2 linked regions of the Paracoccus pantotrophus genome follow. The protein of the gene in region 1 interacts with the protein of each later gene in a pairwise test. Links are inferred from orthologs where the notes say so. Each region holds a gene or a part of one and is shown on either strand. Other genes may lie near its edges. The genes, in order: ESD82_RS13400 and ndk.

Region 1 (12,812 bases):
GCAAGCAGCATGGCCAGAGCGAAGATGCGGAACGTCAGTGCGCGCATGGATTATCCTTGACCTGTCGCCTTTGGCCCATGGTTATCCCAGCCGGCCGAGACCCGCAACGCCGCCCGGCGATCTGTGCCGCGCAAGTGAACGGTGGTCGCCGCCTAATAGCTGCGGATCAGCCCCACCAGCCGGCCCTGGATCCGGACCTTGTCCTCGGGCAGCATGCGGGTTTCGTAAGCCGGGTTTGCGGCTTCCAGCGCGATCATGCCCCCCTTGCGGCGATAACGTTTCAGCGTGGCTTCGAAACCCTCGATCAGCGCCACCACGATATCGCCGTTTTCGGCCGCGTCCTGTTCGCGGATCACCACCACGTCGCCGTCGTTGATCCCGGCCTCGATCATCGAATCGCCGCGCACCTCAAGCGCGTAATGACGATCCTGGCCCGAGAGCATCGAGCCGGGCACGGCGATGTGATGTGAGATTTCCGAGATCGCCTCGATCGGGACGCCGGCGGCGATGCGGCCCATCACCGGCAATTCGATGGCCGAGACGGAGACGTCCATGGCGCCGCGCGGCAGGGGAGCGGGACGGTCGGGAACCACCCCTTCGATCACGCGGGGCTGGAAGCCCGGACCCTTGCTGAGGCTGTCGGGCAGGCGGACGATTTCCAGCGCGCGGGCGCGATGCGGCAGGCGGCGGATGAACCCGCGTTCTTCAAGGGCGGTCACGAGGCGATGTATTCCCGATTTCGAGCGCAGGTCCAGCGCGAGCTTCATTTCGTCGAAGGACGGCGGCACCCCGTCGCGAGCCATCCGCGCCTGAATGAATTCAAGAAGCTGGATCTGTTTCTTCGTCAGCATGCTCTGCCCCCGATCTGCTGCGGCCGCCATCATGTTCATCGAATGTTCTAGCGCGCCCCGTCCCATGCGTCAATCGTTATGGCGATTCGGGTAAATTTCCGGTTAACCGGGCTAGAGCGGCAGGTAGCCCATGCGCTCGCCGGCCCGGCGTGCCGGGTCGTGTGCGGGACGGATCAGCAGCGCGTCGGCCTCGGCCAGAAGCCAGAGCCGGGCGGAATCCTGGTCGCCGAAGGGCTCGATCCGGGGCAGTGTCTCGCCGGGGGCGAGGCGGGCGCGCAGATAGTGCTGCCGGTCGCCCTCGGGCGGCAGGTCGCGGGCGAGCGTCGCCTGCAAGGGCTCGGGCCCCGCCGGCAGGCCCTGCATGGCCCGGATCAGCGGCTGCATGAAGAGTTTCGCGCAAACCACGGCAGAAACGGGGTTTCCGGGCAGGCCCAGCATGGCGGCGAGGCCGATCCGCCCGGCCATCAGCGGCTTGCCCGGCCGCATGGCCAGCTTGTAGAAGGCCCGCTCCATGCCGAGATCGGCCGCCACCTTGCCGATCAGGTCGTGATCGCCCACCGAGGCGCCGCCGATGGTTACGATCAGGTCGCCCCCTTGGGCCTGGGCAAAGCGGTCGCGCAGGCTTTGTTCGGTGTCGCGGGCGAGCGGCAGGATGACGGGATCGGCCCCGGCTTCGCGCGCCAATGCCGCGATGGCGAGGTCGTTCGAGCTGATGATCTGGCCCGGCGCAGGCTCGGAGCCGGGGGGAACCAGTTCGTCGCCGCCGGCCAGGACGGCGACGCGCGGGCGGCGCGCGACCGTCACCTGCGGCACGTTCATTGCCGCGATGAGTGCCAGATCGGCGGGGCGCAAGGGGCGCCGCGGCAGAAACTCGGAGCCTTGTGCGAAATCATTGCCCTTGGCGCGGATATTACGACCGTGGCCGGGCTCGGCCACCGTGATGTGGTCGCCTTCGCGCACCACCAGCTCCTGCATGACCACGCGGTCGTAGCCTCCGGGAACCGGCGCGCCGGTGAAGATGCGGATGGCGCTGCCGGGGTGCGTTTCGCCGGCATAGGGCTGGCCGGCGGCGGCGGTGCCGATTACCGGCAAGGGGCCGGGCAGGTCGGCCGAGCGCAGCGCATAGCCGTCCATGGCCGAGGCGTCGAAGGGCGGCTGCGTCAGCCGGGCCACGGCGGGCGCCAGCAGCGCGCGGCCAAGCGCCTCGGCCAGCGCCACCTGCTCTGGCTCGGGGGCGGGTGCAAGGGCCAGGACGCGGGCGCGGGCTTCTTCGACGCTGATCATGGGTTCCCCCTTCAGGGTGCGGCGCGGAACGGGCCGGATTTGCCGCCGGTCTTGGACAGCAGGCGGATGCCTTCGATCCGCATGTCCTTCTGCGCGGCCTTGAGCATGTCATAGACGGTCAGGCAGGCGGTCGAGACGGCGGTCAGCGCCTCCATCTCGACCCCGGTCTTGCCGGCGGTGCGAACGGTGGCGGTGACGCGGATGCCGGGCAGGGCGGGGTCGGCCGCCAGATCGACCGAGACCTTGGTGATCGGCAGCGGGTGGCACAGCGGGATCAGCTCGGCGGTGCGCTTGGCGCCCATGATGCCGGCCAGCCGCGCCACGCCCATCACGTCGCCCTTGGCCGCGCCGCCCTGCGCCAGCACCAGCGTTTCGGGGGCCATGATCACCATGCCCTCGGCCACCGCCTCGCGCGCGGTCTCGGGCTTGTCCGAGACATCGACCATATGCGCCTGGCCCTGGGCGTCGAAATGCGTCAGGCTCATGCGGCAAGACCCAGGATCTGGCGGGTGGCGCCGGTCACGTCCGGCTGGCGCATCAGGCTTTCGCCGATCAGGAAGCGCCTGACCCCGGCCCCGGCCATGCGGTTCAGGTCGGCAGGCGTGAACAGCCCGCTCTCGCAGACCAGGTCGCGATCCGCGGGCACATGCGGCGCCAGGTCCAGCGTCACCTCCAGGCTGACCTCGAAGGTCTTCAGGTTGCGGTTGTTCACCCCGATCAGCGGCGACTTCAGGCGTAGCGCGCGGTCGAGTTCGGCGCGGTCATGCACCTCGACCAGCGCGTCCATGCCCCAGTGGAAGGCCGCATCCTCAAGCTCGGCGGCCAAGGTGTCGTCGACCGAGGCCATGATGATCAGGATACAATCGGCACCCCAGGCGCGGGCCTCGGCCACCTGATAGGTGTCGTAGAGGAAGTCCTTGCGCAGCGCCGGCAGGGCGCAGGCATCGCGCGCGGCGGTGAGGAATTCGGGCGCGCCCTGGAAGCTGGGGGCGTCGGTCAGCACCGAAAGGCAGGCCGCCCCCCCGGCCTCATAGGCGCGGGCCAGCGAGGGCGGGTCGAAATCCGGTCGGATCAACCCCTTGGAGGGGCTGGCCTTCTTGATCTCGGCGATCAGCGCATGGCCTTGCCCGGCCTTGTCGGCCAGCGCGCGGGCAAAGCCGCGGGGGGGCGAGGCTTCGCGGGCCGCGGCCTCGATGCCCGACAGCGGCCGGGCGGCCTTGGCGGCGGCGATTTCTTCCAGCTTGTAGGCCTTGATGCGGTCGAGAATATCCATGACGTCGGTTTACCCCGCGGCGGCGGTTTCGGAAAGGGCCCAGTCGATCACCGGCTCGCCCCGCGACCGCAGCCAGTCGTTGACCCGGCCGAAGGGGCGCGAGCCGAAGAAGCCGCGCCGCGCCGATAGCGGTGAGGGATGGGCGCTTTCGATCACCAGATCCTGCGGACGCGGCAGCCCGGCCAGCGCCTTTTGCGCGTGGCCGCCCCAGAGGATGAAGGTCAGCGGGCGCTCGGCCTGCGCGCGGGCGACGGCCTGCCGCGCCAGCTTCTCCCAGCCCCATTTCGCATGGGCGCCGGCTTGGCCGGGCAGCACGGACAGCGCGGTGTTCAGAAGCAGCACCCCCTGCCGCGCCCAATGGCTCAGGTCGCCGTTCGGGGGGGCGGCGCCGATATCCTCGCGCATCTCGGCATAGATGTTTCGCAGCGAACGCGGCAGCGCGGTTTCCGGCGTGACCGAAAAGGCCAGCCCGTTGGCATGGCCCGGCGTGGGATAGGGGTCTTGCCCCAGGATCACCACCCGGACCTGCTCCGGCGGCGTCAGCTCCAGCGCGGCGAAGACGCGGGCGGGGCCGGGCAGCCAGTCGCGGTCCCGCAACCGGGCCGCGATGGCCGGCCAGTCCTGGCGAAAGAACGGCAGGCCGGCCCAGGCGCCGGGAACGGGGATGGGCTCAGCCATGGGGCTCGGCCGGCGCGCCGACCTGGGCGGCCAGCGCGGCCAGCTTGGCCCTGGCCTTGCCGCTGTCGATGGAATCGCGGGCGATCTCGGCCCCTTCGCGCAGCGATGCGGCCTTGCCGGCGATCAACAGCGCGGCGGCGGCATTCAGCAGCACGGCATCGCGATAGGCGCCCGGCGCGCCGTCCAGCAGCGCCCGCAGCGCCGCGGCGTTCTGCGCCGGATCGCCGCCCAGGATCGCCTCGAACGGATGCACCGGCAGGCCGGCATCCTCGGGCGAGACCTGGAACTCGGTGATCTCGCCGTCCTTGAGCTGCGCCACCCAGGTCGGCTCGGCGATCGAGATCTCGTCGGTGCCGTCGCCGCCATGCACCAGCCAGGCGCATTCCGAGCCCAGTTCGCGCAGCGTCTCGGCCATCGGCCGGTTCCAGACCTTGTCGAAAGTGCCCGTCAGCTGCCGCTTGACCGAGCCGGGATTGGTCATCGGCCCCAGCAGGTTGAAGATGGTGCGGGTGCCCAGTTCAGCCCGCGCCGGACCGACATGGCGCATGGCGGGGTGATGCACCGGCGCCATCATGAAGCAGATGCCGGTTGCGGCCAGCGCGGCCTCGGCGATCTCGGGGGTGCCCATCACGTTCAGCCCCAGATGGGTGATGGCATCGGCCGAGCCGGATTTCGAGGACAGGTTGCGGTTGCCATGCTTGGCGACCGGCACGCCGGCGCCCGCGACCACGAAGGCGGTGGCGGTCGAGATGTTCAGCGTGCCCTTGCCGTCGCCGCCGGTGCCGACGATGTCCATGGCGCCCTCGGGGGCCTTGATGCGGTTCATCCGCGCGCGCATGGCGCGGGTGGCGGCAGCCATTTCCTCGACCGTCTCGCCGCGCACGCGCATGGCCATCAGCAGGCCGCCGATCTGGGCGGGGGTGGCGGCGCCCTCGAACAGGGCGGAAAAGGCTGCCTCGGCCTCGGTCCCGGTCAGCGGCCGGCTGGCGGCCAGGCCGATCAGCGGGCGGATATCGGTCGGCGCGCTCATGCGGCGCGGTCCAGGTTCGAGCAGCGGCGCAGGAAGTTGCGGATCATGTCGTGGCCATATTCCGAGGCGATGCTTTCGGGATGGAACTGCACGCCCTCGACCGGCAGGGTCCGGTGCATCAGCCCCATGATGGTGCCGTCGGCGGCGGTGGCGGTGACGCGCAGGCAATCGGGCAGGCTTTCCGGTTCCACGGTCAGCGAATGGTAGCGCGTCGCGGTCAGCGGCGAGGGCAGGCCGGCGAACACGCCGGTTCCGTCATGGGTGATGGCGTCGGTCTTGCCATGCACGATGCGGCTGGCGCGCACCACCTTGCCGCCGAAGGCCTCGCCGATGGCCTGGTGGCCCAGGCAGACCCCGAACAGCGGCACGCCCTTTTCCGCCGCCGCGCGGATCAGCGGCACGATGATCCCGGCATGGGCCGGATCGCAGGGGCCGGGCGAGATCACGATGCCCTGCGCGCCCATCCCCAGCGCCTCGTCGACGGACAGGGCGTCGTTGCGGCGCACGACGACCTCGGCCCCGGCCTCGCCCATGTAATGCACGAGGTTCCAGGTGAAGCTGTCGTAATTGTCGATGAGCAGGATCATGGTCTGGGCCTTCCGGCTGGGGCGCCTTGCATTGGGGGGTGAACCCCGGAAATTCTGCGGCTATAGATGGGCTAAAGCCTTGCCGCGGGTCAAGAGCGCAGGGCAAGAAAAACCGCGTTGGGGCGCATGTGGCGCGGCATGTGGGGCAGGGGCTGGGCAAGGGCATGGCAAGAGGGTTCGCGACGGGTCTGGTTCATGGCGCGCTGGTCTGCGGCGCGGCGCTGGTCGGGCTGTCGCTGGCGCTGCCGCAGCCGCCGCGCCCCGAGGCACCCGCCGCCGGCCAGGGCCCGGCGGCCGAGACGCTGTCCGTCCCGGCGGGTTCCGGGTTCTCGAACACCAGCGATATGCAGCCGCAGGCCCCCGCGCCGCTTGCCGCCGGGGCGCCGCGCCCCGCCGCGGCCCCGCTGGCGCCGCGCCCGGCCGACGAGCCTGCGCCGGCGCCCGCCGATCCGGCCGGGCTGCGCCCGCTTGCACCCGCCGAAAGCCCCGTCGCGCCCGAGATCGCCTTGCCCGAGGCCGATCCGGTCGACCTGCCCGATCCGGCAGCCGAGGCGCCGGTCCCCGTGCCGCCGCCCGGCCAGGTGGTGGTGCCGGCGCTGGACCGCGCCCCTGAACGCGCCCCTGAACGTACCATGCCGGCCCCCGCGCCCGGGCCGGACGCGGCATCCGCCGACGCGCTGTCCCAACCGGCCGCAGAGGCCCCCGCCGCGCCCGCCGTTTCCGCAGGGTCGGAACCGGCCGCAACTGCGCCCCCACCGCTGCCCGCCGCCCCGCCGCCCGAGCCAGCGCCAGAGGCGCGGCGCCAAGCGGCGCCCGAGGCCCCTGCCGTTTCCGCCGGGACGCAGCCGGCCGGAAGCGCGCATCCGTCGCCGGCCGTCGCCCCAGGGCCCGAGGCATCGGCCGGTCCCGAAGCGGCGCCCGGAACCGGGGCGGCGATGTCCGGTGCCGCGGTGCCGGACCCGCGGGCGTCGTCGCGATCGCCGGAAGCCTCCGGGTCCGGCCAGGAGGAGGGCCCGGCCCGGTCCGCACCCGGCGCCGGACCCGACCTGTCCACCCCGCCCGATTTCGGCGCCTTGCGCCTGACCGACTGAGGCCCGTCCCATGCTGCCGCTGAACCCCGCCCTTGCCGCGACCTTTCGCCCGCCCGTCATGGAGGCGCGGCGCTGGCTTGCCGGCCTGACCTTTCCGCCCGAGCGGCCGTTGATCAATCTCAGCCAGGCCGCGCCGGTCGAGCCGCCGCCCGAGCCCCTGCGCCGTGCCATGGCCGAGGCGGCGCTGGAGCGGGCCGATGCGCATCTCTATGGCCCGGTGCTGGGCCGTCCCGAGTTGCGCGAAGCGGTGGCCCGCGACTGGTCGCGCGCCTATGCCGGCACCATCCGCCCCGAAGAGGTGGCGATCACCCAAGGCTGCAACCAGGCTTTCTGCGCCGCGATCCAGAGCCTCGCCGGGCCGGGGGATGAGGTGATCCTGCCTGCGCCCTGGTATTTCAACCACAAGATGTGGCTCGACATGCAGGGCATCCGCACTGCCCCCCTGCGCTGCGGCGCGGAGATGGTGCCGGACGCGGCCGAGGCGGCCAGGCTGGTCACCGAGCGCAGCCGGGCCATCGTGCTGGTCAGCCCCAACAACCCCTCGGGGGCGGAATACCCGGCCGAGACCCTGCGCGCCTTTGCCGAGCTGGCGCGGTCGCGCAGCCTGGCGCTGGTTCTGGACGAGACCTATCGCGACTTCGACGCCCGCGAGGGCGCGCCGCACGACCTGTTCGCCGATCCCGACTGGGGCGAGGTGCTGATCCATCTCTACAGCTTCTCGAAAGCCTACCGGCTGACCGGGCATCGCGTTGGCGCGGTCATCGCCAGCCCCGCCCGCATGGCCGAGATCGAAAAATTCCTCGACACCGTCGCGATCTGTGCCGGTCAGATCGGCCAGATCGGCGCGGCCTGGGGCATGGCGAACCTGCGCGATTGGCTGGCGGGCGAGCGGGCCGAGATCCTTGCCCGCCGGGCCGCCATGGCCGAGGGCATGGCGCAGCTTCCCGGCTGGCGCGTCAAGGGCTGCGGCGCCTATTTCACCTGGGCCGAACATCCGTTCGACATGCCTGCGCCGGACCTTGCGCAGCGCCTGCTGCGCGAGGCGGGGGTGCTGCTGCTGCCCGGCACCATGTTCATGCCCGAGGGCGACGCGCAGGGCGCGCGCCATGTCCGGATCGCCTTTGCCAATGCCGACCGGGACGGCATCGCGGCGCTGATGCAGCGGCTCGAGGCGTTCCGGCCCTGACCGGCCGACCGGATTGTGACCGGCGGGCAAGGCGGCGCGGCGTCGCGGCTCTTGCCGCCGGGCCCTTGGCACCCTAAAGACTTGCGCTGACTGGCAAGAACAACGGCGGGGCACGGCGACAAGATGCGAGGCAAGGGCAAATCGACGATCGTCTGGTTGCTGATGGGCATGCTGGTCCTGGGGCTGGGCGGCTTCGGCGTCACCAATTTCTCGGGCGGCACGGCCGATATCGGCGCGGTGGGCGATGTCGAGATCTCGGCCCAGGACTATGCCCGCACCCTGCGCGCCGAGATGCAGGATTTCTCTGCCCGCACCGGCCGGCAGATCAGTGCCGCCGAGGCCAAGGCCATCGGCGTGGACCAGGCGGCGCTGGCGCGGCTTTACACCGCCGCGGCGCTGGAGGCCGAGGCGAACCGGCTGGGCGTCTCGGTCGGCGACCAGGCGGTGGCCGAGCAGATCACCGGCATCGCCGCCTTCCGCGGCCTGAACGGCCAGTTCGACCGCGCCATCTATGCCGACGCGCTGCGCCGCGAGGGCATGCGCGAGGCCGAGTTCGAACATGACCTGCGCATGGACATGGCCCGGCTGATCCTGCAGGACGCGGCGCTGGCCGGTGTCAGCGCGCCCGAGCCGGTGGTGGCGCAGACCCAGGGCTGGCTGCTGGAGACGCGCGACATCCATTGGCGCGAACTGACCGCCGAGGATCTGCCCGCGCCGGTTTCCACCCCCGACGAGGCGACGCTGCAAGCCTGGCACAAGGCCAATGCCGACCGCTTCACCGCGCCCGAGATCCGCCAGATCACCTATGTCTGGCTGACCCCCGAGATGCTGGAGGGCGAGGTCGAGGTCGACGAGGCGGCGCTGCGCGAGCTTTACCAGGACCGGATCGAGGAGTTCCAGCAGCCCGAGCGCCGCATGGTCGAGCGGCTGGTCTTCCCCACCATGGCCGCCGCCGAGGAGGCCAAGGCCCGCATCGAGCGCGGCGAGATCACCTTCGAGCAGCTGGCCGCCGAGCGCGGGCTGACGCTGGCCGATATCGACTTGGGCGAGGTGAGCCAGGCCGAGCTGGGTGCTGCGGGCGAGGCGGTGTTTGCGCTGGAGGAGCCCGGCGTCGCCGGCCCGGCCGGTTCCGACCTGGGGCCGGCGCTGTTTTCGATGAATGCGATCCTGGAACCGCTGGACATTCCCTTCGAGGAGGCGCGCGACGACCTGCGGCTCGAGGCCGCGGTGGACCGCGCGCGGCGCCAGATCGAGGAGCGTTCGGACGAGTTCGCCGACCTGCTGGCCGGGGGCGCGGCGCTGGAGGACATGGTCGAGGACACGCCGATGAAGCTCGGCCGCATCGATTGGAGTCCCGGCGCCGAGGCCCACCCGAACGGCATCGACGCCTATCCCGAGTTCCGCCAGCGCGCGGCGCAGCTGAGCGAGAAGGATTTCCCCGAACTGTTCGAGACCGGGGACGGCGGCGTCTTCGCCCTGCGGCTGGACAAGATCGAGCCGCCGGCGCTGATCCCCTTCGAGGAGGTGCGCGAGCGCGTGGCCGAGGATTGGGCGCGCAACGAGACGCATCGCCTGCTGCTCGCCCTGGCCGAGGAGCGCCGCGTCGAGGCCGAGGCGGCCGCCGAGACCGGCATCGAGCCGGCCCCGGCGGCGGCGACCGCGCCGGTCGCCCAGGCCCTCGGCGCCGCCGCGACCGCGCCGGGGACCGAGGCCCCCGCTCCGGCTGACCAGAAGCCCGCCCCCGATCCCGGCACGCCGGCGACCGGCCTTGCCCGCGGCGGTTTCATTAACGGTGTGCCGCAGGACGTGGTGACCCAGGCCTTCGAGATCGCCGAGGAGGGCGCGACCGAGGTGGTCGATGCCGAGAACCGGGTGTTCCTGGTCACGCTGGACAAGATCCACCCGGCCGAGACCAGGGGCGACGAGGCCGCGCAGATCCGCGAGGGCATCTCGGCCCGGCTGGCGGATTCGCTGCGCCAGGACGTCTTCGACTATTACACCCGCGCGCTGCAGTCCCAGGCCGGCATGACGCTGAACCAGACCGCGGTGGATGCGGTGAACGCGCAGGTCCAATGATGGAGATCACCCCGGATTTCGCGTCATTCGAGCGGGGCTGGGCCGAGGGGCGCAACCAGCTTCTGACCATCCGGCTGGCGGCCGACCTGGACACGCCGGTCAGCCTGATGCTGAAGCTGGCCGAGGCCGCGCCCAATTCCTTCATGCTGGAAAGCGTCACCGGCGGCGAGCTGCGCGGCCGCTATTCCTTCGTCGGCATGAAGCCCGACCTGATCTGGGAATGCCGCGACGGCAAGGCCCGCATCAACCGCAACGCCCGCTATTCGGACGAGTTCGCGGGTGACGACCGGCCGGCGCTGGACAGCCTGCGTGCCCTGATCGCGGAAAGCCGCATCGACATGCCGGACGGCGTGCCGGCGGGTGCGGCGGGGCTTTTCGGCTATCTGGGCTATGACATGATCCGCCTGGTCGAGCGCCTGCCCGACGTGAACCCCGATCCGCTGGGCCTGCCGGATGCGATGATGATGCGCCCCTCGGTCGTTGCGGTTCTGGACGGGGTCAAGGGCGAAGTCCTGCTCTGCGCCCCGGCCTGGCACGATGGGGAAACCCCCGCCCGCGCCGCCTATGCCCAGGCTGCCGAGCGGGTGATGGAGGCGCTGCGCGCGCTGGACCGCCAGCCCAGCGAGCCGCGCGCCCTGGGCCACGATCTGAAAATCGGCGAATTGCGCAGCAATTTCAGCAAGGAAGCCTATCTGGCGGCGGTCGAGAAGGCCAAGGAATACATCCGCGCCGGCGACATCTTCCAGGTGGTGCCCTCGCAACGCTGGGCGATGGATTTCCCGCTGCCGCCCTTTGCGCTTTACCGCGCGTTGCGGCGCACCAACCCATCGCCCTTCATGTTCTTCCTGAATTTCGGCGGCTTCCAGATCGTCGGCGCCTCGCCCGAGATCCTGGTGCGGCTGCGCGAAGGCGAGGTGACGATCCGCCCCATCGCCGGCACCCGCCCGCGCGGCGCCACTCCCGAGGAGGATCGCGCGCTGGAGGCCGATCTGCTGGCCGACCAGAAGGAACTGGCCGAGCATCTGATGCTGCTGGACCTCGGCCGCAACGACGTGGGCCGGGTGGCGCGCATCGGCACGGTGACCCCCACCGAACGGTTCATCGTCGAGCGTTATTCCCACGTCATGCATATCGTCTCGAACGTGGTGGGCGAGCTCAACGAAGGCGAGGACGCGCTGTCGGCGCTGCTGGCGGGGATGCCGGCGGGCACGGTCTCGGGCGCGCCCAAGGTCCGGGCGATGGAGATCATCGACGAGCTGGAGCCGGAAAAGCGCGGCGTCTATGCCGGCGGCGTCGGCTATTTCGCCGCCAATGGCGAGATGGACATGTGCATCGCCCTGCGCACCGGGGTGATCAAGGACGGCACGCTTTACATCCAGGCCGGCGGCGGCGTGGTCTATGACAGTGACCCCGAGGCCGAGTTCATGGAGACGGTGAACAAGAGCCGCGCCCTGCGCCGCGCGGCCGAGGAAGCGGCGCGTTTCGTGCGCGGAAACGGATAGGAGAGGGCCGGGCCGGCCCCGGCGATTATGCGTAGCGCGCCCTGGGCCGGCCCGGCGATCCCCGGCCCGGCAAGGCGGCTAGCGGATTGGCGGGGGGCGGTGGTTCCGGCCGGGCAAGTTGCCAGCATCGCTGCGCCCGAATGCGGCAGCAGAAGTCAGTCCCGCCAAAAGGGAATGTCTCTGCGACAGTAATTTCCCACCGCCATCCCCAGCGGCAGCGAGCCGTCGCGCGGTCCCGAACCGAATTCGGACAACCCGGCCCCTTCGGCCTTGCGTGCGGGATCGAGCGTGAAGACGATCCCTTGGCCCGCCTTGCGCGGCTTGGGCGTGGCGCGCCAGATCCGGGCCTTGCCAGGCTGGCCCAGGGCGCGCTGCGCAAAATCGCCCGCGGCGCACCAATAATCGGTGTCCTCGCGCCGAGCCTGGTAGGCGACCGCGATCTCGGTCGGGCCGGCCTGGGTGACGGTCATGCCGTTGCGGGCCATGAAGGCGGCCGCCGGCATCGGCAGCAACAGCGCAACAATGAGGATCGGACGCATCACCGTTTTCCCTCGCAGGACAGGGGCCGCTTCCGGCCCGCCATCCGATGATGCGCCACGACGATCTGCGGGGCAATCCTGAAGCGCCGCGCGCCCGCGACATGCCGCGCGGGATCAATCCTCGCCGCGATAGGGCTGGACGTATTGCAGCGCCATGTCCCAGGGGAAGAATATCCAGGTGTCCTGGCTGACTTCGGTCACATAGGTCTCGACCATGGGCCGGCCCTTGGGCTTGGCATAGACGGTGGCGAAATGCGCCTTGGGATACATGGTGCGCACATGTTCCAGCGTGCGCCCCGAATCGACCAGGTCGTCGACCACCAGGATGCCGTCGCCGTCCTGCATCACCGCCGGGTCCGGAGCCTTCAGCACCGTGACCTCGCCGCGCTCCTGCCCGCCCTTGCCGCGATAGGACTTGACGGAAATCGTGTCGATCACCCGCACGTCAAGTTCGCGCGCGACGATCATCGCCGGTACCAGCCCGCCGCGGGTGATGGCCAGGATCGCGCGCCAGGGGCGATCCTCGAGCCGCCAGGCCAGGGCACGGGCGTCGCGGTGCAGCTGGTCCCAGCTGATATGGAATCCGCGTTCATGGGGCAGGCGATCGTTCATGCTGGCTCCTTAGTGGTTGACGATCAGAAGCAGGCCCAGCAGCGCGATGGCGATGCCGGCGGCCCGGTCGATCCAGAACTTTGCCGCAAAATAGCGCGCGCGC
Region 2 (16,098 bases), 280 kb from region 1 along the record:
ACCGTGCCAGGCAGGCTTGCGCCCGCCTTGCCCTGGCAAAAGGCAGCGCGGCTGTTCGGCGGGCGGTGGAGGGGGCAAGAACAGGGGCATTGCAGAACCCGGCGATCCCGGCTATATAAGTAATGTAATAACATTACATATAGGAATACCATGCCAGCCAGCACCCGCGCCAAAGATCGCCGCCTGCCCGTCACCGTCCTGTCCGGTTTTCTGGGCGCGGGCAAGACGACGCTGCTGAACCATGTCCTGAACAACCGCGAGGGCCGGCGCGTCGCGGTGATCGTCAACGACATGTCCGAGGTGAACATCGACGCCGATCTGGTGCGCGACGGGGCAGAACTGTCGCGATCCGAGGAAAAGCTGGTCGAAATGACCAATGGCTGCATCTGCTGCACCTTGCGCGACGACCTGCTGGTCGAGGTCCGCCGGCTGGCCGAGGAGGGGCGCTTCGACTATCTCCTGATCGAATCGACCGGCATCGCCGAGCCCTTGCCGGTGGCGGCGACCTTCGATTTCCGCGATCCGAACGGCGCCAGCCTGTCGGACGTCGCCCGGCTCGACACCATGGTCACGGTGGTGGATGCGGTCAACCTGACCAGGGATTTCTCCAGCCACGACTTCATCGCCGACCGCGGCGAGAGCCTGGGCGACCAGGATGACCGCACGCTGGTCGATCTGCTGACCGACCAGATGGAATTCGCCGATGTGGTGGTGCTGAACAAGGTCAGCGCGGCGGGGCCGGTCCGGCTGGACCAGGCCCGCAAGATCGTCCGCGCCCTGAACCCCGACGCCCGGCTGGTCGAGACCGATTTCGGCCGCGTCGCGCCGGGGGCGATCTTCGATACCGGGCTTTTCGACTTCGACAGGGCGCATATGCATCCGATGTGGGCCAAGGAGCTTTACGGCTTCGACGCGCATGTGCCCGAGACCGAGGAATACGGCGTCTCGTCCTTCGTCTATCGCGCCCGGCAGCCCTTCCATCCGAAGAAGGTCCATGACTTGCTGAATGGCGACCTGCCCGGCGTGATCCGCGCCAAGGGGCATTTCTGGATCGCCTCGCGCCCCGGCTGGGCGGTCGAGTTCAGCCTTGCCGGGGCGATGTCCAGCGTGACGCCGCTGGGGGGCTGGTGGGCTTCGGTGCCGCGGGATCGCTGGCCCACCCACCCGGATTCCCTCCAAGACATCGGGAAGGTCTGGCAGGAACCCTGGGGCGACCGCCGGCAGGAACTGGTCTTCATCGGCTCGGGCATGGACCCTGCGGCAATCACCAAGGCTCTGGACGACGCCCTGGTCGAGGCTCGGGACTTCACGCCCGAAGCCTGGGCCGGGCTGCCCGATCCTTTCCCGCAATGGGGCCAGCGCCGCGTCGCCTGAGCAGGGCGCCGACCGCAAGGGCAGGGGTAGGGGCGCAGAATGCCCCCCGCCGCAAACGGGGCGACACAGCCAGGAGGGAAAACCCGGACGCATGGCAAAGACCGATACCGCAATCCCGCAAATGCCGCACCCCGGCGCCGCCAAGGCGCGGGGGATCCTCGAATCCTCCAGCGGGCTCGTACTGGAACAGATAACCCGGCCGGGGGTCGGGGCGGCGATCTGGCGGCGAAATCGCTCGCCCGGCTTTGCCGAATGGATCGAGAGCATTCCCCCCGGACAGTTGCCCGCGTTGCGTGCCGTGGCCGATTTCCGGACGATCGAGCGCGGCGTCCACGCCGCCTGCGACCTGTCCGGCCTGCCCGCCGGGACGATGCGCGACCTGCTGGCCAGCGACATCGGGGCGCTGGCGCTGATGCTTGCCCGGATCATGCGCAACCCGCTGATGCATATCCGCTTCGAGGCGGTGACGACGGATGCCTGCCGCCGGTTCCATGTCGATCAGTTGCCCGCGCGGCTGCTTTGCACCTATCGGGGGCCGGAAACGCAATTCGGGCTGGAGGATGAAAACGGCCGGATCGTGCGGGCCGGCGCGATGCGCAGCGGCGAAGTCGCGGTCCTGCGCGGCGCCTCGTGGCCGGGCATGGAGGTCACGGGGCTGTTGCACCGTTCCCCGCCCATCGCCGGAACCGGCAAGGTGCGGCTGTTCCTGGCGCTTGACCCCATGGTGGAGCCGGCCGAGGCCCGGAGGCTCCATTGATGCGCGGCAACCTCGCCACCTCGCTGCGCCGCCGCCGCAGGCGCTGCCCGATCGCGCAATACGACCGGCTGCCCCCGGAATTGCGCCGCTGGCTTGCGCAGGCGGCGCTGCCTTGGAGCCCGGTTTCCGCCTTGCGCCTGTGGCACAAGCTTCTGGACGAAACCGCGGGCAATATCGAAGCCGCGCGCCAGCGCCTCGACCTGATCGAGGCGCGGATGCTGATGCGGGACGCGCCGCGGATATGGGGCGTCCCGCCAACCGTGCCGCCGAGGCAGCCTTCGCCGGCCGGGTGACGCATTCCGGCGCCGCAGGCCGCGGGCCTCTGCTTCCGGTCCGGGGCTGCTCCTCACGGCCTCAGGGCGGTAGCGGATCATGCAACATTCTGGAAAGACGAGGCTTGTGGCCTTGCGGGCATGGCGCGCCTTCCGCTTGCGGCGCCGCTCCGGCAGAAAGCGGCCCAGTTCCTGGAACTGGCCTTCAGATGAACAGACATAGCGGTAGATTGTCTCGCGGCACATCCGCTCGCAGTGGCCTTCATGGCGCAGCCGACCGGCGATTTGCTCGGGCGGCCATCCCGCGCGCAGCCGGTCGATCACCGGCAGCCGCAGCGCATCATGCCGGACCAGCTTGCGCTGCTGACAGCTGACAGCGCCGAGACGCCGCGAGTTGCTGCGCGTTCATATGCCACTAGCCATTGGCGATCGGCACATCGGGATCGTGCCAGAAATTGCGCCGGATCGCGCGATGAATGGTCGAACGGTGCCGGCCGAGCTGCGCGGCAATCTGCGCAACGCTGAGCTTGCGTTGCAGCATGGCCGCGATGATGCGGCGCTCATCGAAGCTGAGATGCGAGGCCAAAAGGGGTTCTCCGTGAATTGCAACTGCCTGAAAACCATGGCTTGTCGCGATTTAGAATAGAATCCACCCCTAGGGTCGAATTTCTTCGATAATTATGATTATGTAAACAAAAACTCCGCCTGAAGAATGCGCATCCCAAGACGAAGCGCATGGAACGACCGGGCGGATCGGGTCAAGGAAACCGCGCCCGGCCAAGGTTTTCAGATCATGTTCAAGGCTTGCTTGTAGATCTCCAGCACAGCCTCTTCCTCGGCGACCTGATCCTTGTCCTTCTTTCTTAGCGAAATGATGGCCCTGAGCGCCTTGGTGTCGTAGCCGCGCCCCTTGCTCTCGGCATAGACTTCCTTGATCTGCTCGGAGATATCCTTCTTTTCCTGCTCGAGATGCTCGATCCGTTCCACGAACTGACGCAGTTCGTCCGCAGTCACCTGATACGAATCCATTTGCTGCTCCATTTGCTGCTGCGGGCCCGTGATGCGCACGGCGCAAGGCCGGCGGCACCCCATCCCGCGTGTTTTCCGCCGCGGGTCTAGGCGGTCTTGCGGCCGGGCGCAATCGCCGCTAGGCCGTCGCTGGCAGACGGAGGCGGAACATGACGATCTGGGACGGGCTGATCTGGGGCGGAACCGGGTTGACGGTGATCGGGCTGGTCGCGCTGGCATGGTGCATCGTCACCGCGGCGCGCGCCAAGGCACGGATCGCCGATGACGAGCAGATGCGCGCCGCCATGCGCAAGGTCGTCGCGGTGAACATGGCGGCGCTCGCGGCCTCGGTCCTGGGGCTGATGCTGGTTGTCCTTGGCATCATGCTGGGCGGCTGACATGCGGGCGCTGGTCCAGCGCGTCGCCGAGGCAGAGGTCACGGTCGAGGGCCGCAGCATCGGCCGCATCGGGCCCGGCCTTCTGGTCTTGGTCTGCGCCATGCGCGGCGACCCCGAGGACGCGGCCGCGAAACTGGCCGCGCGCATCGCCAAGCTGCGCATCTTCCGCGACGAGGCCGGTAAGATGAACCGATCGGTTCAGGACATCGGCGGCGCGGTGCTGGTGGTCAGCCAGTTCACGCTCGCCGCCGACACAAGCACCGGCAACCGGCCCGGATTCTCCACCGCCGAGGCGCCCGAGCGCGGCGAGGCGCTGTATCTGCGCTTTGCCGAGGCGCTGCGCGCGCTCGGCCTCCCGGTCGAGACCGGCTCCTTCGGCGCCGACATGCAGGTGTCGCTGGTCAATGACGGCCCGGTGACGATCTGGATGGATTCCGCAGACCGCGCTTGACTTTCGCCGCCCGAACCCTCATTTGCGACAAGTTGCCGCCCGCTGCCGCGTGAGCAGCCGGCGCCCTTGCGCCAAGGTCGGCACCGATTTTCAGTTTCCCATTCACGCGGGGAGGCTGCGGGCATCACCGTATCCACGCCCGCCCCTCGCAACCTGCCGTGCGATCCGCACGGCCCCAGCCATGCGCGCCGATACGCGGGCGACCTGGCCGAAAGACGACATGACCAACGAGACCACCCGCCCGAACCGTTCGGGCAATCCCCGCGCCCAGCAAGGCGGCAAGCCGCGCTTCCGCAACGACAAGCCCAACACCAACCACCGCCGTCACCGCGCCGAGCCGGAAGAGAAATTCATCCGCCGCGCCATTCCGGATATCGACACCGCCTTCACCCGCATGGGGATCGATGCGCGCGTGGCGATCAACCTGCCGGGCCTGGGCATCGAGACCCCCTCGCCCATCCAGGAAAAATCCATCCCCGGCATCGTCGCCGGCCGCGACCTCCTGGGCCTGGCCCAGACCGGCACCGGCAAGACGGCGGCCTTCGGCCTGCCGATGCTGACCCGGCTGCTGAACATCGGCCGCAAGCCCGAGCCCCGGACCTGCCGGGCGCTGATCCTGGCGCCGACCCGCGAACTGGCGACCCAGATCGCCGAGAACATCGACAATTATGCCATCGGCACGCCGATCCGGCAGTTCCGCGTCGTCGGCGGCGCCTCGATCAACGTGCAGGTCCAGCGGCTGGAACGCGGCGTCGACGTGCTGATCGCGACGCCGGGCCGGCTGATCGACCTGATCGAGCGCGGCGCCATCGACCTGTCGCAGACCAAGTATCTGGTGCTGGACGAGGCCGACCAGATGCTGGACATCGGCTTCATCCACGCGCTGCGCCGCATCGCCAAGATGCTGCCGCGCGAGCGCCAGACGCTGCTGTTCTCGGCCACCATGCCGAAGCTGATGGAGGAGCTGGCCGACAGCTACCTGAACGATCCGCTGCGCGTGGCGGTGAACCCGCCCGGCCAGGCGGCAGCCAAGATCGACCAGGGCGTGCATTTCGTCAACCAGGGCGACAAGGCGACGCTGCTGGCGGAATACCTGTCCAAACATGTGGACGAGCTGGCCATCGTCTTCGGCCGCACCAAGCACGGCTCGGAAAAGCTGTCGAAGCTTTTGGAGAAATGGGGCTACAAGGTCGCCGCGATCCACGGCAACAAGAGCCAGGGCCAGCGCGAGCGTGCCCTGGCCAGCTTCCGCGCCGGCGACACCAAGGTTCTGGTCGCGACCGACGTGGCGGCGCGCGGCCTCGACATTCCCGAGGTGGCGCATGTCTATAACTACGACCTGCCCAACGTGCCGGAAAACTACGTCCACCGCATCGGCCGCACCGCCCGCGCCGGGCGCGACGGCCGCGCCATCGCCTTCTGCGCGCCCGCCGAGATCGGCGAGCTGCGCGCCATCGAGAAGGCGATGAAGGCCAAGATCGCCGTGGTCGGCGGCGAGGAGCCCTTCGAGGCGGCCAAGATCCGCGAACGCGGCGGCCCCGCGGGCCGCCCGGCGCAAGGCGCGGCGCGCAAGCGCCCGGCCCGGCGCCCCTCGCGCGCGCCGAAAACGGCGCAGCGGGCCTGATCCCGCCGCGATACGCGCAAACGTGAGCCGCCGCCCCGTCGCGGCGGCTTGCGACCCCCCGGCCCTCGCGGCTATGTGCCGGCATGGCCAAGCTTTATTTTCACTATTCCACGATGAATGCCGGCAAGAGCACGCTCTTGCTGCAGGCGTCCTACAATTACCGCGAACGCGGCATGGCGACGCTGCTTCTGACCGCGGCGCTGGACGACCGCGCCGGCCCCGGCCGGATCGCCAGCCGCATCGGCATCGCCGAATCCGCGCTGGGTTTCACCCCCGAAGCCGATCTTTTCGCCCTGATCCAGGCCCGGGGCCGCGGCGCCGCCTGCATCTTCGTCGACGAGGCGCAGTTCCTGACCGAGGAGCAGGTCTGGCAGCTGGCCCGCGTCGCCGACGACCTTGGCCAGCCGGTGATGTGCTACGGGCTGCGGGTCGATTTCCGCGGCCGGCTGTTTCCCGGATCGGCGGCGCTGCTGGCCGTGGCCGACGACCTGCGCGAGGTGCGCACCATCTGCCATTGCGGGCGCAAGGCCACCATGGTCATACGCCAGGACGAAGGCGGCCGCGTGCTGCACCAGGGCGCGCAGGTGCAGATCGGCGGCAATGAAACCTATGTCTCGCTCTGCCGGCGCCATTGGCGCGAAGCGATGGGAGAAATCCGATGAAAGCCAGCAATACCGCCCGCGCCTATGGCTGGGTCGCCCGCATGTTCCACTGGACGGTCGCGGTGCTGATCCTGGCCGCCATCGCCATCGGGCTTTACGCGGACAACCTGCCCGATGGCGGGGAAACGCAGCTGCAGGCGATCTTCACCGCCTATTCCGTGCACAAGACCGTGGGCATGGCGGCGTTGGCCCTCGCCGCGCTGCGCCTGCTGTGGACCCTGACCCAGCCGAAGCCGCGCCCGCTGCATCCCGAGCGGCGGCTGGAAAGCTTCGGCGCCGAGGTCGTGCATTGGGCGCTGTGGATCGGCATGGTCGTCATGCCGCTGTCGGGCTGGCTTCTGCATTCCGCGGCGCCGGGCGGCTTTGCCCGCATCCTCTGGCCCTTCGGCCAGCGCCTGCCCTTCGTTCCCGAGGACGCGGCGCTGTCCGGGCGTTTCGCGGCCTTCCACGAATTCGGCTGGTGGCTGCTGGCCGGGCTGATCCTGCTGCATGTCGCGGGGGCGCTGAAGCACGCGATCATCGACCGCGACGGCACCATGCGCCGCATGGCCGGCAATCCCGAGCACGCGCCCGAGCCCCCGGCCGCGCAGCCCGGCCTCCTGCCGCATGTCCTGGCCGCCCTGGCGGGGCTGGTGGTCTGGGTGGGGGTCGCCTTCATCCCGGCCGACACCCCGGAGGCGCAGGAGATGCCCGCCACCGCATCCGCCCCTGCGGCCGCGGCCGGATCGGGCTGGGCGGTCGAACAGGGCGCGCTGGAGATCGAGGTCATGCAGGCCGGCAATGCGGTCACGGGGCAGTTCGGGCAATGGCAGGCCGATATCGCCTATGACCCGGAGACCCAGACCGGGCGGGTGACGGTGGATGTCGACATCGCCTCGCTGACGCTGGGCGCCATCAGCGACGCGGCCAAGGGCCCGGATTTCCTGAACGCCGCCGCCCATCCCGCCGCGCGTTTCGAGGCCGAGATCCTGCCGCCCCCGGCCGAGGGCCAGCCGCATGCCGCGCAGGGCCGGCTGACCATCGCCGGCCAGACGGTCGAGGCCGATTTGCCCTTCGCGCTGACGCTTCAGGGTGACGTGGCGCAGGCCAAGGGGCAGATGCGCGTCGATCGCCGCGATTTCGGCATCGGCGCGGGCTATGCCGATGAAAGCACCGTGGGATTCGGCGTCGAGATCGGTTTCGAGCTGACCGCGAAGCGGCAATAGGAGAAAGGGCCGCCTCGATGGGCGGCCCTTTCCTTTGGGTATTTGGGGAACGAAGAGGCCGGGGCTCAGCCGACCAGTTCGAGGCCCGAGAAGAAGAAGGCGATTTCTTCCTTGGCGGTTTCCGGCGCGTCCGAGCCATGGACCGAGTTCTCGCCGACCGAGAGAGCGAACTCCTTGCGGATGGTGCCCTCGTCGGCATTGGCCGGGTTGGTGGCGCCCATCACTTCGCGGTTCTTGGCGATGGCGTTCTCGCCTTCCAGCACCTGCACCACGACCGGGCCCGAGGCCATGAACTCGACCAGTTCGCCGTAGAAGGGGCGATCCTTGTGGACGATGTAGAACTGGCCGGCCTGGGCGGGCGACAGGTGGATGCGCTTCTGCGCGATGATGCGCAGGCCGGCATCCTCGAACTTGGCGTTGATCTTGCCGGTCAGGTTGCGCTTGGTGGCGTCGGGTTTGATGATCGAGAGCGTGCGTTCGATGGCCATGTCGGTCGTCCTTTTCCTTGTTCCGGTTCCTTGTTCCGGCCGCAGGTGGCCCGGAAATCCGCGCCCCGTTAGCATGGGCGACGGCGCTTGAAAAGCCGGCGCGGCCCCCTCCTTCGCGCGGGCCGTCGATGACGGCATTGACGGGGCGCGCCGCTTGCGCCATGCGGTGGCGCATGCTGCGCATCGACGACATATCCTATTCCATCGCCGGACGGCCGCTGTTCGAGCATGCCTCGGCCACCATCCCGGACGGGCACAAGGTCGGCCTGGTCGGCCCGAACGGCGCCGGCAAGACCACGCTGTTCCGGCTGATCCGGGGCGAGCTGGGCCTTGACGGCGGCGCCATCAGCCTGCCGCCCCGCGCCCGCATCGGCGGCGTCGCGCAGGAGGCGCCCGGCACCGCGACCAGCGTGCTGGAGACGGTGCTGGCGGCCGATACCGAGCGCGCCGCGCTGCTGGCCGAATCCGCGAGCGCCACCGACGCCCATCGCATCGCCGAGATCCAGACCCGGCTGGCCGATATCGACGCCTGGTCGGCCGAGGCGCGGGCCGCGACCATCCTGCGCGGCCTGGGCTTTTCGACCGAGGACCAGGCGCGGCCGACCGCCGATTATTCCGGCGGCTGGCGCATGCGCGTGGCGCTGGCAGGCGTGCTGTTTTCGCAGCCCGACCTCTTGCTGCTGGACGAGCCCACCAACTACCTGGACCTGGAAGGCGCGCTGTGGCTGGAAAGCTATCTGCAGCGCTATCCCCATACCGTCATCGTCATCAGCCATGACCGCGACCTTTTGAACCGCGCCGTCGGCCATATCCTGCATCTCGAAGATCGCAAGCTGGTGCTCTATTCCGGCGGCTACGACACCTTCGCGCGGACCCGGGCCGAGAAGCGCGCCCTGCAAGCCGCCGAGGCGAAAAAGCAGGATGCCCGCCGCGCGCATCTGCAAAGCTTCGTGGATCGTTTCCGCGCCAAGGCCACCAAGGCCCGCCAGGCCCAGGCCCGCATCAAGATGCTGGAGAAGATGGAGCCGATCACCGCCCCGGAAGAGGCGAAGTTCCACCGCTTCGGCTTTCCGCAGCCCGACCAGCTGTCGCCGCCCATCGTCTCGCTGGACGGGGTTTCGGTCGGCTATGACGGGCGGGCGGTGCTGCGCCGGCTGGCGTTGCGCATCGACCAGGACGACCGCATCGCGCTCTTGGGCCGCAACGGCCAGGGCAAGTCCACGCTTTCGAAGCTGCTGGCCGGGCGGCTGGAGCCGATGGAGGGGCGGATCGCGCGCTCGGGCAAGCTGCGCATCGGCTATTTCGCCCAGCACCAGGTCGATGAGCTGGAGCTGGGCGAGACGCCCATCGCCCATGTCCGCCGGCTGCGCCCGGACGAGCCGCCGGCAAAGCTGCGCGCCCGGCTGGCCGGATTCGGGCTGATGGAGGCGCAGGCCGAGACCCGGGTCAGCCAGCTTTCCGGGGGGCAGAAGGCGCGGCTGTCCTTACTGCTCGCCACCATCGACGCGCCGCATCTGCTGATCCTGGACGAGCCGACCAACCACCTGGACATCGAATCCCGCGAGGCGCTGACCGAGGCGCTGAACGACTATACCGGCGCCGTGGTGCTGGTCAGCCACGACATGCACCTGCTGAATCTGGTGGCCGACCGGCTGTGGCTGGTGGACCAGGGCGGCGTCTCGCCTTGGCAGGGCGACCTGGACGATTATCGCCGCATGCTGCTGGCCGGCGAGGAAAAGCCCGAGCCGAAAGCCGAGGCGAAACCGGCGCCGAAACGCCCCGCGCGCGAAAAGATCCTGGAGTTGCGCGCCGAGGCCAGGCGCGCCGAGGAGCGGGTCGGCAAGCTGACCGCCATGCTGGAAAAGCTGGACGCCATCCTGGCCGATCCGGCAACCTATGACGACGCGCAAAAGGCCGAAGCCTGGGGCCGCAAGCATGCCGAGGCCAGCGAGGCGATGCAGCGCGCCGAAGGGCTGTGGATGGAGGCGCTGGAACGGCTGGAGGAAGCCGAGCGGGCCTGAGCGCAACAGCCGCGAATTATTGTGTAAAATTCACCAGACTCCGCTTGCCCTGGCGCCGGGTTTCGACGCAGGGTGCCGGGCGATTTGATAAGGATTCGCCATGACTCGGATTGCCGCGCTTGCGCTTCTTGCCGCCACCGCCCTGACCTCGCCCGCCGCGGCGCAGTCGCTGGGGCTTGGGCGCGGGCTTTCGGTCGATACCGGGCTGGGCGTGAAATACAGTCCCGAGTTCATGGGTTCGGACAACCTGGACGCCTCGCCCTGGATCATCCTGCGCAACAGCGATGCCGATGCCGGCAAGAAGGACGGGATCTCGGTCCTGCCCTCGCTGAACTATATCGGCAAGCGCGATTCCAGCGATCACGAGGATCTGCGCGGCATGGAGGATATCGGCCGCGCCGGCGAATTCGGGGTGAAGCTGTCCTGGCGCATGGGCGACATGACCAGCTATGGCGCCATCCGCAAGGGTTTCGGCGGCCATCACGGCGTGGTGGGCGAGCTGGGCGCGAAATACCGCTATGAGGTCAGCGACCAGCTGACGCTGTGGACCGGGGCCGAGCTGGGCCTGGGCGACCAGGATTTCACCGGCACCTATTTTGGCGTGGACGAAGGCGAATCGCTTGCCGGCGGCAAGCCGGTCCACAACCCCGACGGCGGCGCCTATATCGCCCGCATCAGCGTCGAGGCGCGTTACGAATTCATGCCCAATACGGCGCTGATGGGGCGGCTGACCTATGGCCGGCTGCTGGGCGATGCCGGCGATTCGCCGCTGGTGCAGACCCGCAGCCAGCCCTCGATCAGCATCGGCGTGGCGCGGCGGCTGAACTTCCGCTTCTAAGCGGCTCTGGACCCCGGATGGCACAAGTCCTATATCATTGCCAAGATTTTACAGGACACGCCGCATGAGCACCGAGAATCTCAAGGAGGGCGACCCGCTGATCGCGCCTTCGACGACGGACCATCCCCTTTACGACAGCGTGGTCGAGGCCTGCAAGACGGTCTACGACCCGGAAATCCCGGTCAATATCTTCGACCTGGGGCTGATCTACACCATCGACATCAATGACGAGAATGCCGTGCGCATCGTCATGACCCTCACCGCGCCCGGCTGCCCGGTCGCGGGCGAGATGCCCGGCTGGGTCGCCGATGCCGTCGAGCCGCTGCCCGGCGTCAAGCAGGTCGATGTCGAGATGACCTTCCAGCCGCAATGGGGCATGGACATGATGTCCGAGGAAGCCCGCCTGGAGCTTGGCTTCATTTGACCGCGCGCGAGGACATGCTGGCCGGCCGGCCCTACAAGCCCGGCGATGGCGAGTTGGTGGCGATGCGCAAGGCCGCGCAGGGATTGATGCGCGACTACAATGCCACCATCATCGGCGACAAGACCCGCGCCCGCACCCTGACGCAATTGCTGGGCACCTGGAACGGTGCGGTGATCCGCACGCCCTTTCACGTCGATTACGGCAAGCATATCCATTTCGGGCCGGATTGCTTCGTGAATTACGGCTGCTTCTTCATGGACATCTGCGAGATTCGCATCGGCGCGCGCTGCCAGTTCGGTACCGCCGTGCAATTGCTGACCGAGGATCGCCCGCGCGAGCGCGACAGCCGCGCCAAGGGCGTCGAATGGGGCAAGCCCATCACCATCGGCGATGACGTCTGGGTCGGCGGCGGCGCCATCGTCCTGCCTGGCGTCAGCATCGGCGACGGCGCCATCGTCGGCGCCGGCGCGGTCGTGACCCGCGACGTGGCGCCCGGCGCGACCGTCGTCGGCAACCCTGCCCGCCCCTTGCCGCCGAAATCCTGACAGGCGTCAAAGAAACATCCGGTGCCGGCCGCGGCTGACCAGGTGCAGCCCGCCCTGGCTGACCGGCATCTGGGCCAGCCGCTCCAGCGGCAAGTCCATGGCCACCAGCCGCAGCATGCGCAGGGTGATGCCATGCGTCACGATCAGCGCCGGGCCGTCCAGATCGTCCAGGAACGCGCGCACCCGCGCTTCGAGCCCGGCGAAATGCTCGCCGCCCGGTGCCAGGTCATACCAGTCCAGCGGACCGCGGGCGAAGGCTTCGGGATGCGCGGCCTGCAGTTCCGACGCAAGCCGGCCGCTGAAATCGCCGATGTCGATTTCGTGCAGGCGTTCGTCCAGGTCAAAGCCCTGCCCGCCAAAGGCGATACGCGCCGTCTGCTGCGCCCGCCCCGCGGTGCTGACCAGCCGCGCCATGCCGCGCAGGTCGCGCACCAGCCAGGCCAGCCGCCGCGCCTGCGCCTCGCCCAGGGGCGTCAGCGGCGAATCCAGCCGGCCCTGCAACCGCCCCTCGGCGTTCCAGACTGTCTGGCCGTGCCGCATGAGGTAGAGATCCGGCCAGTCCGGCATCAGGCCCATTTCGCCATGGGCGGCAGGCTCATCAGCACCGCCTCGGGGTCGTGGCCGGTCGCCAGGCCGAATTTGGTGCCGCGGTCATAGACCAGGTTGTATTCTGCATAAAGTCCGCGATGGATCAGCTGCGCGTCCTTTTCCGCCTCGCCCCAGGGCTGGGCCATGCGCTTTTCCGCGAGCGGCAGGAAGGCGGGCAGGAAAGCCTCGCCCACCGCCCTGGTAAAGGCGAAATCGGCATGCCAGTCGCCCGTGTTCAGGTCGTCATAGAAGATGCCGCCGACGCCCCGTGCCCGGCCGCGATGCGGGACAAAGAAATACTCGTCCGCCCAGGCCTTGAAGCGGTCATAGTAATCGGCGCCATGCGGGGCGCAGGCCGCGCTCAGCGTGGCGTGGAAATGCGCCGTATCCTCGGCATATTCCAGGCAGGGGTTCAGGTCGGCGCCGCCGCCGAACCACCAGGCGCCGGGCGTCCAGAACATGCGCGTGTTCATGTGCACCGCCGGCGCATGCGGGTTCTGCATATGCGCGACCAGACTGATCCCCGAAGCCCAGAAGCGCGGATCCCCCTCGACCCCCGGCACGCCGCGGGCCGCCATGGCCTGCCGGGCTGCGGCCGACAGCTCGCCATGCACCGCCGACCAGTTCACGCCGACCTTCTCGAAGACCCGGCCGCCGCGCATCACCGACATCAACCCACCGCCGCCATCCTCACCGCGCTTGGTCTCGCGGATCTCGAAACGGCCGGCCGGCGCATTGGCGGGGCCGCGATCCTCCAGCGCCTCGAAGGCAGAGACGATGCGGTCGCGCAGCTCGCGGAACCAGGCCGCGGCCTTCTGTCGCTCATCGTGCATTTCCATGGGCTTGCCTCCGCATTCGTGAATTGCCCCGCCTGCGGGGCGGGCTTATGCTTCGGGCGAAACAACTAGAGATCCCGGCCATGACCCGCAACATCCTGCTTGCCCTGATGCCTGTTCTGGTTGTCGCATCCTGCGGAACCCCGCAAGAGCAATGCATCAGTCGCAACACCCGCGAATATCGCACCGTCTCGAACCTTCTGGCCGAGGTCGAGGCCAACCTGGCGCGCGGCTATGCCTGGGAGGAGCGCACGGTGATGCGCACCCAATGGGACGACTGCCGCTATGTCTGGCTGGACAAGGACGGCAACCGCCGGCTGGGCTATCGTCCCTGCTTGCGCGACGTTGCCGATACCGAGCGTTACCGGGTGCCGATCGACCCGGCGGCCGAGGCACGCAAGCGCGACAACCTGCTGGCGCGCAAGCAGGCTTTGGCCCCCGCCGCCCGCGCGGCCGTCGATGCCTGCAAGGCCGCCTACCCCGAAGAGGGCAAATAGGGCTCAGTAGACCCCTGGCGCCAGCGGGTCGCCCAGGCTGCGGCCGCCGTCGACGCGCAGGATCTGGCCGGTCACGAAGCTCGAGGCCTCGCTGGCCAGGAACTGCACCGTCGCCGCCAATTCGTCCGCGCCGGCAATCCGGCCCAGCGGCGTGGCGGCGACCATGCGCTCGCGCAGGCCCGGATCCTCGCGCAGCTTCAGTTGCAGGTTGTTGGACATGATGCTGGCAAAGGCCACGCCGTTCACGCGAATCCGCCTGGGCGCCAGAGCCGAGGCCAATGAGCGCGTGGCCTGCGCCTGCGCCGCGCTGGCGATGGAATAGGCCAGCATCTGCGGCTGCGGCCAATCGGCGGCCAGCGAGGTGACATTGACGATGGCGCCGTGCTGCAAGGCGTTCTCGCTCGCCTCGCCCGCCTCATCGGCCTGGGCCATCATGCGCCTGGCGACCATCTGCGACAGGCGCAGGCCGGAACTCATGTTCTGGCGCAGCATGTCGCCCAGCAGCTCGTCGTTCACCGTCAGCGGGTCGCAGCCCTGCACCATGCGATGCGCATTGACCAGGATATCCACCCGCTCGAAGGCGTCGATGGTGGCCGAGATCAGGTTCGCGAGCGTCAGCTTCTGCCCCAAGTCGCCGGCAAAGGCGCGCACCGGCCCTTCGCTTGCCGCCTGTTCGCCCAGTTCGGTCATCAGCGCCGCCTCGTCGCTGTCGGCGAACATGACATTGGCGCCTGCCTCCTCGAAATGCCGGGCGATGGCCAGGCCGATGCCGCGGGCGGCGCCGGTCACGATGGCGGTCTTGCCCTGGATGGAGAGGCTCATCTTTTCCGGCCTTTCGGTTGCGGGCCTTTTGGTTGAAGGCGCCCGGCAGTGCCGCGCCGCGCTCCCGAGGCGGTCAGGATCTTGAAGCGCGCATCGCCGCCCAGCTCGGCGACTTCGGCAAAGCATTCCCGCAGCGCCTGCTCATAGGGCAGGTGGCGGTTGGCCACCATCCACAGCCGCCCCGCCCCGGTCAGCAGCCCCGCCGCCGCGCGGATGAAGCCGGCGCCCAGCCTCGGGTCGGCCGCACGCCCCTCGTGGAAGGGCGGGTTCATGATCACGCCGTTCACCGGCTCGGGCAGGCGGAAATCCAGCGCATCCGCCCAATGGAACCGCGCCCGCGGATCGGTGACATTGCGCCGCGCGCAATCCAGCGCCGCGGCATCGGCCTCGACCAGGTGCAGCAGCTCGACGCCGGGATGGGCCAGGATCTGTGCCGAAAGCCAGCCCCAGCCCGCGCCCAGATCGACGATGCGGGTCGGCAGCTTTTCGGGCAGCGCCGCCGCCAGCGCCTGCGACGCCGGGTCCGGCCCGTCGGCCGAGAACACGCCCGGCCGCGTCACCATGCCGGGCGCGGCCAGGTGATCCTGCGCCGCCCAGCCCTCGGGCAGCCAGCCCGGCTGGGGCAGCGTGACGCGGAAGATCTTGCCATGGGCACGCGACTGGACCTCGTCCACCGGGGCCAGGGCGCGCATCTCCTTCATCACCGCGTCGATGCCGTCGGTCTTTTGCCCGTCGATCCACAGCGAGGCGCCCGGCGCCAGCCGCGCCGCGGCCTCGGCGATGCGCGCCCGCGCCTCGGCCCGCGCCCGCGGCAGGAAGACCACGGCGCCGTCGAAATCGCCCGAGGCCTCGGTCGCCATGTCGTAGCCGCGCGCCTTCAGCGCCCGGTGATCGGGGTAAAAGCCCTGCACGATCTGCACGCGGGCGGGGTCGAAGGGGTCAAGATCGGTCGCGGCGCCCGCGCCGATCAGCAGCATGCGCCCTTCGGGCGGCGTGCCGCCAAAGACAAGTTCCAGCCGTGATCCAGCCAATTTCTACTCTTTTTCCATGGTGCATTGCAGCGGATGCTGCTGGCGGCGGGCCAGTTCCATGACCTGCGCCACCTTGGTTTCGGCGATCTCGTGCGAGAAGACGCCGACGACGGCCACCCCCTTGCGATGAACCGTCAGCATGATCTCGATCGCCTGGGCGTGGTTCATGTTGAACAGCCGCTCAAGCACATGCACGACGAATTCCATCGGCGTGAAATCGTCGTTCAGCAGCAATACCTTGTACATCGGAGGCCGCT

Evidence for each region.
Region 2: the proteins of ESD82_RS13400 (region 1) and ndk interact in binary tests that used the Escherichia coli proteins (3 or more experiments, as listed by UniProt). The link is inferred for Paracoccus pantotrophus from one-to-one orthologs.

The regions. Positions count from the first base shown.
Region 1 is NZ_CP044426.1:600,446-613,257, forward strand. What follows is about bases 2,253-5,251. They hold ESD82_RS13400 (uracil-DNA glycosylase), read right to left. Parts: upstream 4,087-5,251; coding sequence 3,418-4,086; downstream 2,253-3,417. Other genes in these bases: moaC (cyclic pyranopterin monophosphate synthase MoaC), read right to left, coding at 2,253-2,620; trpC (indole-3-glycerol phosphate synthase TrpC), read right to left, coding at 2,617-3,408; trpD (anthranilate phosphoribosyltransferase), read right to left, coding at 4,079-5,116; ESD82_RS13410 (anthranilate synthase component II), read right to left, coding at 5,113-5,251. Also shown: ESD82_RS13375 (D-alanyl-D-alanine carboxypeptidase family protein), read right to left, coding at 1-47; transcriptional repressor LexA, read right to left, coding at 153-851; ESD82_RS13385 (molybdopterin molybdotransferase MoeA), read right to left, coding at 963-2,135; more of moaC, read right to left, coding at 2,147-2,252; more of ESD82_RS13410, read right to left, coding at 5,252-5,703; ESD82_RS22210 (hypothetical protein), read left to right, coding at 5,868-6,794; ESD82_RS13420 (aminotransferase), read left to right, coding at 6,805-7,980; ESD82_RS13425 (peptidylprolyl isomerase), read left to right, coding at 8,104-10,056; trpE (anthranilate synthase component I), read left to right, coding at 10,056-11,558; ESD82_RS13435 (hypothetical protein), read right to left, coding at 11,714-12,097; gpt (xanthine phosphoribosyltransferase), read right to left, coding at 12,212-12,709; ESD82_RS13445 (LysE family translocator), read right to left, coding at 12,719-12,812. UniProt on the Escherichia coli protein: Excises uracil residues from the DNA which can arise as a result of misincorporation of dUMP residues by DNA polymerase or due to deamination of cytosine.
Region 2 is NZ_CP044426.1:876,816-892,913, reverse strand. What follows is about bases 6,529-9,522. They hold ndk (nucleoside-diphosphate kinase), read right to left. Parts: upstream 8,240-9,522; coding sequence 7,817-8,239; downstream 6,529-7,816. Other genes in these bases: ESD82_RS14795 (ABC-F family ATP-binding cassette domain-containing protein), read left to right, coding at 8,413-9,522; ESD82_RS14805 (cytochrome b/b6 domain-containing protein), read left to right, coding at 6,543-7,751; ESD82_RS14810 (thymidine kinase), read left to right, coding at 6,529-6,546. Also shown: ESD82_RS14850 (GTP-binding protein), read left to right, coding at 151-1,374; ESD82_RS14845 (DUF1826 domain-containing protein), read left to right, coding at 1,466-2,131; ESD82_RS14840 (DUF6525 family protein), read left to right, coding at 2,131-2,424; ESD82_RS14835 (helix-turn-helix domain-containing protein), read right to left, coding at 2,819-2,989; ESD82_RS14830 (DUF2312 domain-containing protein), read right to left, coding at 3,190-3,432; ESD82_RS14825 (hypothetical protein), read left to right, coding at 3,582-3,809; dtd (D-aminoacyl-tRNA deacylase), read left to right, coding at 3,811-4,260; ESD82_RS14815 (DEAD/DEAH box helicase), read left to right, coding at 4,442-5,884; more of ESD82_RS14810, read left to right, coding at 5,968-6,528; more of ESD82_RS14795, read left to right, coding at 9,523-10,260; ESD82_RS14790 (MipA/OmpV family protein), read left to right, coding at 10,361-11,098; ESD82_RS14785 (SUF system Fe-S cluster assembly protein), read left to right, coding at 11,163-11,522; ESD82_RS14780 (sugar O-acetyltransferase), read left to right, coding at 11,519-12,067; ESD82_RS14775 (histidine phosphatase family protein), read right to left, coding at 12,074-12,634; hemF (oxygen-dependent coproporphyrinogen oxidase), read right to left, coding at 12,634-13,494; ESD82_RS14765 (hypothetical protein), read left to right, coding at 13,575-13,988; and 3 more genes. UniProt on the Escherichia coli protein: Major role in the synthesis of nucleoside triphosphates other than ATP. The ATP gamma phosphate is transferred to the NDP beta phosphate via a ping-pong mechanism, using a phosphorylated active-site intermediate.